Regions from separate parts of the Rummeliibacillus sp. GQ308 genome, predicted to be linked through region 1. Evidence: predicted binding sites of a transcription regulator. Region 1 holds the regulator's gene; the other holds the start of a gene.
The links. The regulator LexA, encoded in region 1, represses DNA repair genes until DNA is damaged. The targets are predictions, from matches to a motif close to CGAACATATGTTCG.

Region 1 (3,429 bases):
AAACAGATAGTCGAATAATATTTAAGAAAAAATGCGAATTACCAAAATAATACTAACAATAAACTCAATTTTAAGTCGTAGGATCCTAATATCTTTTACATGTTGAGGTCTATTTCTATTTAGTCACAGACAATTAAAAAACTAAATATCATAACACACTATCGGGATTAGCAAGTCACCCATTTCAATCTTTAATAGATAAAGACGATCTCTATATTCTTAGTATGCTTAGAGAAAATCTCTTTTAATGAGGTATTAGCGATTTTAACATTAAGCAAAAATTCATTTGTATCATTAAAACTATCAGAAATATCCTTACTCTTGGTATCAGAACCTGGAAATACTTCTAAAAGTATATATCCTTGAGAGCTATTTGCTATATAGTATTTTGTTTTATGATAGTAGAATTCAACTTCTCTTCCAGTTGCCAAGTAATGTTGCAGAACTTCCAAGTCAATATAAGAACCGTCATCATTTTCTGAAGTTTTAAAAGTATCCATCTTTCAAACCCACCTCTGTCACTTTTTAATATTAGTCTTGCTTACTTCACCCAGATAACCTTAATCCTAAACAATAATAGTAGCCTTATCACGTTCATATTTAAGCGCTTCGGAAAGCAAAAATGTTGTGTTTTTGCTTCACTCAATTGTCGAGAGATATTTTTGCGCAATAGAAGATGTGTTAAACCATCTGACTGTTAAATCTAAAAATTTATAACCCTGTATTTACCTATATTATACACTGTAATATATTTACTTATATTGAATAATGGAAGTTTTTAAGTTTTATTACAATTATGTATGGCGCTAGAATGAAAAATCAGGAAGAGTAGAGTTTATTACTGGTGAATACTTTGTACAGCATATTATGAGAATAATCGTATGATATGTGACTATGTTTTGAATGTGCAAGGAGGTAGTGGATTGTATTAAGAGAGGAGAAAAAATAGAAAATGATTGAATTACGAAAAATAACTGGAGATAACATAGAGAAAGTAATAGCACTTGAAGTTGAAGAAAACCAAAAAGACTTTATAGAAACTACTAACCTAAGAAGCTTTGCAGATGCTCATATGTTGAATGCAGAAGGGATATTTGCTGCACCCTATGCCATTTATGCCGGTGAAGTGGTGGTTGGATTTTTGATGTATATTTATGATACGTTGGATCACGAATCGTTTGAAAAAGAAGATTTTTACGGCAAGAAGAGCTATTTTATTTGGCATATTATGATTGGAAAGAGTTACCAAGGGAAAGGCTATGGCAAACTTGCATTTGAAAAAGTGTTGAAGGAAATAGTAACGTGGCCATTTGGTGAAGCAGAATATATAGCTCTCTTTTATCAAACAAGTAATATCAAAGCTAAAACATTATACGCTTCATTTAAATTTGAAGATACAGGTATTATTCAGGGTAAGTCCATGTTGGCGATTAAAAAGCTAGTTGAGAAATAAAAGAAACATGCAATGTTTTCATACTGCAAAATAGCACTTTAAGTAGGCGCAAAATAAAACTAATTTAACACCCGCGCTATCTGTTTTGTGTTTATAAAAAAACAATCAGTCTACAGGTAATGTAATAGACTCGATTGTTTTTTTAAGTATCAGTATATGTTTCGATAAAGACCAACAACTTTACCAAGAACAGCAACGTTTTCAACAATTATTGGCTCCATAGAGGAATTCTCTGGTTGTAAACGGAAGTGTCCCTTTTCTTTATAAAAACGTTTTACTGTTGCTTCGTTCTCCTCCGTCATAGCTACTACGATATCTCCATTATTGGCAGTTGCCTGTTGTTTGACAATCACATAGTCTCCATCGAGAATTCCTGCCTCTATCATAGATTCACCCATGATTTCGAGCATAAAAATATGGTCATCTGATCCACCGTAAGTGTCAGGAATAGGGAAGTACTCTTCAATATTTTCGATAGCGGTGATAGGTAACCCGGCAGTTACTTTCCCAACTAAAGGAACATGCATAACACCCTGTTTGGTAACATTTCCTTGATCTAAGATTTCAATAGCGCGCGGTTTTGTCGGGTCTCTGCGAATCAGCCCTTTGCTTTCCAATCTATTCAAATGGCCGTGGACAGTTGAACTGGAAGCTAAACCTACAGCTTCGCCTATTTCTCGTACAGAAGGCGGATATCCTTTAGTGCGTACTTCTTCTTTTATAAATTCCAATATATCATCTTGTCTTTTTGATACCTTTTTCAATTTGCTCACCCTCTTATCAGCAATTTTCTTTAATTGTTAAATGAAGTATAACATGTCTATTAAACGGATGCAAACATAGGTTCGAAATATATTTGACAAAAACGCATGTTCGTATTATATTGAATTATATAAACTACGAACAAACATTCGATGAAGGGGAGATCCTTATGAACTGGATTAAAAAAAATCGAAATACCACCTATTTATTTGCATTCATATTCGCCATTATGGTTATTCTTATGGTCATCAATCGGGATACAACTAGCTACACAAACATAGAAGTCCAAGAAGGAGATACTTTATGGTCGCTATCTGGACTTTATAAAGGGGATTTATCCAAAAGTGAGTGGGTTTCTTTAGTGAAAGATAAAAACAATATTATTGACGGACGCATTATAGCTGGTCATACTTTATCTATTCCTGCGTACAAAAAAACTAGCACAAATAAAAGAGGAATAGAGTTGGCGAGTGAAAATGAATAGAGGGAAAGAAGCAGTATTATATTGCCGTGTGAGTACAGAAAAAGAATCCCAAGATTCTTCGCTAGAACGGCAAGAAAGTGAACTAAAAGAGTTTGCCAAAACAAAAGGCTATAATGTTATGAGTGTATTTAAAGATCGACATAGCGGCTATGACGTAGAACGCGAGGGACTCATGGATTTGCTGGATTATATTAAAGAACAACATATTACAGCATTGTTTGTGCAGGATGAAACGCGATTAGGACGAGGGAATGGTCGCATGGCCGTATTACATCTACTTAATAAAATGGAAGTGACTATTTTTACGCTTAATAATGCAGGCAATATCCAGCTGAATGAAATGGATACAATGTTGCTTGAAATATTGGCACTAGTAGAGGAATATCAAAGGAAATTACATAATGCCAAAATACGTCGTGGGATGAAAAGGGCTGTACAAAACGGCTATAGGCCTGAAAATAACTTAAAGGATCGGGGCAATCCAGAAGGTAGAGAAAGAATTGATGCTCCGATTGAACAGATTATTCAATTGAGAAATAAAGGGCTAACATTTGAAGAAATCACTTCTACTCTAAATGGATTGGGCTTCCAACTTAGCAAAGCAACAGTACATAGACGCTATAAAGAATTCGAAGAGCACAATAATTAATTGTAAACTGTCGAAAAGTTTACTTTCGAATACTGGTTGGCTTGATATGCAAATAATGCTTAACGCTTGCACTTAAAACAT
Region 2 (3,429 bases), 490 kb from region 1:
TTAAACCTCGTGATATCCTAACTGTGACTGCTACATCTCCAGATGGCGATACTAAAACATTCAAAGCGCTTGCTCGTTTTGACTCAGAAGTAGAAGTAGATTACTACCGTAACGGCGGTATCCTACAAATGGTTTTACGTAACAAATTATCTAAATAATATGGTTCAAACAAGTGCACAATAATTTTGTGCACTTGTTTTAGTTTATAAGACAAAGGAGATTTAATGAAAGAAGAAAAGCTATGGAAGGATTTTCTCTCAAAATAACGGTATACTTAACATGAGGTGAACAACATGTTTGTAAGTGAAAAAGAAATTGAAATTCGATATGCGGAGACAGATCAAATGGGCGTTGTATACCATGCAAATTATGTTATATGGATGGAATTAGGGAGGACGCAGCTGATTCATGATTTAGGCTTTAGCGTGACTCAATTAGAAGAAGCAGGCTATGTATCGCCTGTTATGAATGTCAATATTAGCTACAAAGCTGCACTACGTTATGGTGAAAAAGCGATTATACGTACATGGATTGTATCACAGGAACGTCTTCGTACAGTGTATGGCTATGAAATCGTACATAGTGATGGAACGATTGCAGCAACAGCAACATCCGAACATATTGTGGTGAAAAAAGAAAATTTCCGACCAGTTGCTTTTGAACGAATTAATCCGGTGTGGTTTAATAAATATAAAGAAATTGCAGAAATCAAATAACTCTTGGATGAATAGTTTAAAAAAGCATGCCCGAATTAGGCATGCTTTTTGCATTTTTTATCTACTTGTAATCAAATTTAAGTTCATCTAATTGGCGATCTACATCTACATATAAATCATGGTTGTTAAAAAACCATGTATCGTCTTGCTCAATAAAAAAAGTAGTGCCATTATGCTCTAATACAACACTTGGATTAATTGGCGAGTCTTGACTCATGCCGAGAGAAAACCCTTCGTGGAAAGGATTTGAGCCACCATATCTAGCATAAAAACGAATGGTATCTCCTTGCGCTACATCCATTTCATCGGAAAACCACTGAAATGCTTGTTCAGACATGACAATTTTCATAAGAACACTCCTTTTTTATAACCATGTTACTTTTGGTTCTGTTCCTTTTTTTATGCGCGATATATTAGATCTATGGCGATAAAAAATAAAGACTACAATAATGGAAATAATGATAAGTAAAAGATATTCATTATATAAAATACCATAAATAAGTGCGTAAATAAAAGCCACAACAGCTGCAAACATAGATGCTAGACTCACCATTTTATACACTTTTAAGCAAAGAAGGAAGGCGATAAGGAGCAAGATAAAGATTGGCCAATGGTAGCCAAGTAAAATACCTGCAGACGTAGCCACAGCTTTGCCTCCTCGGAAGCCAGCGAAGATAGGGAACATGTGCCCAACGACAGCAATGATGCCAGCAACGAGTGGATGGATACCACTTCCTTGGAAAACAGCTAGAATAGGAAGTATAGTTGCAAGTGTGCCCTTTAATATATCCATAAGTGTAACGGCTATACCCGCTTTTTTTCCAAGCGTACGGAAGGTATTAGTAGCACCTAAGTTTCCGCTTCCGTGCTGTCTGATATCGGTTTTATAAAAAACTTTACCAACCCATAAACCGGATGGGATGGAACCAATTAGATAAGCCAATACAACAACTAAAATACTATTCATTTAAAACTCCCTCCAACATTAGTAGTTGGTATTATTAGATTGTAATAATATTTTATCACGAGACTGTAAGCGTACACAATGACCAACTTTCTCAATAATTGCCGGTTCTTATTGTCCAATAGATTAAACGAATGATACAATAAAACCTGAGTCTAACTGAACAAGAAGTTGACAGTATCTATTATTGTGTATATGATTTATAAAAGTAGAACGGATGTTTGTGTTTAGGGGGAATATTTTTTGACAAATAAACAAACAATCACCTCTTATAGTGAAGATGATATTCAAGTATTAGAAGGTTTAGAAGCCGTAAGAAAACGTCCGGGTATGTATATTGGCTCTACAGACAGCAGAGGCTTGCACCACCTTGTATACGAAATCGTCGACAATGCTGTAGATGAGGTATTAGCGGGTTTTGGCTCACATATTGTAGTGAAAATCCATAAAGATCAAAGTATTAGTGTAAGAGATTATGGACGTGGCATGCCAACTGGGATGCACAAGACAGGTAAATCAACTCCTGAAGTAATCTTTACCATTTTGCATGCAGGCGGTAAATTTGGACAAGGTGGTTATAAAACAAGTGGTGGTTTGCACGGTGTAGGAGCATCTGTTGTAAACGCCCTTTCTTCATGGCTTGATGTAACCATTTACCGAGATGGCCATAAATACAGCATGCGCTTTGAAAATGGCGGTAAGCCCGTAACTACACTTGCTAATCTAGGCAAAACGAAAGAAACAGGCACATTTATTCATTTTAAGCCTGATCCAGAAATCTTTTCTACAACTAAGTATCAATTCGATACATTAGCTGAACGTTTACGTGAATCTGCTTTTTTATTAAAGGGCTTAAAAATAGAGCTTATTGATGAAGAAACCGAGCGACAAGAAGTATATCATTATGAAAATGGAATTGAAGCCTTTGTAGCCTATCTTAACGAAGAAAAAGATGTATTGCATCCAGTTAAATATGTTGAAGGCGAACTAGATGAAATTGAAGTTGAATTTGCTTTTCAATTCAATGATGGTTATTCCGAAACTATCCTTTCCTTTGTTAATAATGTTCGCACACGTGATGGAGGCACACACGAAACAGGCGCTAAAGCTGCAATGACTCGTGTGTTTAACGAATATGCACGTAAAGTCGGACTCCTAAAAGAAAAAGATAAAAATTTGGATGGCTCAGATATACGTGAAGGATTAGCTGCCATCATCTCAGTCCGAATTCCTGAAAATCTATTACAATTCGAAGGTCAAACTAAAGGCAAACTTGGCACAGCAGAAGCACGTAGCTCTGTCGATGGTGTCGTATCCCAAAAATTAATGTATATTTTGGAAGAGAATGCGGAGCTTAGTGCATCGCTTGTACGTAAAGCTATTCGTGCACAGCAAGTTCGCGAAGCAGCACGGAAAGCAAGAGAAGACGCACGTCATGGTAAAAAATCCAAAAAACAAACTATCTTATCAGGAAAATTGACGCCAGCACAATCTAAGAATGCTGCCAAAAATGAATTATACTTAGTCGAAGGCGATTCTGCGGGAGGCTCAGCTAAACAAGGGCGGGACCGTACTTTCCAAGCCATCTTGCCTCTTCGAGGAAAAGTAATCAATACGGAAAAAGCAAAGCTTCAGGACATCATGAAAAACGAAGAAATTGCTACCATTATTCATGCAGTCGGTGCTGGAGTTGGTACAGATTTCAACATTGAAGACGCTGCTTACGATAAAGTTATAATCATGACGGAT

Region 2: the regulator LexA is predicted to act here: its motif matches at 1,891-1,904, upstream of parE (DNA topoisomerase IV subunit B).

Annotation. Positions count from the first base shown of each region.
Region 1 is NZ_JCAXDQ010000001.1:943,402-946,830, forward strand. It holds gene AC6CHJ_RS04465 (hypothetical protein) at 192-500, opposite strand; gene AC6CHJ_RS04470 (GNAT family N-acetyltransferase) at 953-1,453, shown strand; gene lexA (transcriptional repressor LexA) at 1,603-2,217, opposite strand; gene yneA (cell division suppressor protein YneA) at 2,385-2,699, shown strand; gene AC6CHJ_RS04485 (YneB family resolvase-like protein) at 2,692-3,348, shown strand.
Region 2 is NZ_JCAXDQ010000001.1:1,429,710-1,433,138, forward strand. It holds gene acnA (aconitate hydratase AcnA) at 1-158, shown strand, start outside; gene AC6CHJ_RS07080 (acyl-CoA thioesterase) at 294-716, shown strand; gene AC6CHJ_RS07085 (HesB/YadR/YfhF family protein) at 778-1,065, opposite strand; gene plsY (glycerol-3-phosphate 1-O-acyltransferase PlsY) at 1,081-1,683, opposite strand; gene parE (DNA topoisomerase IV subunit B) at 1,924-3,429, shown strand, end outside.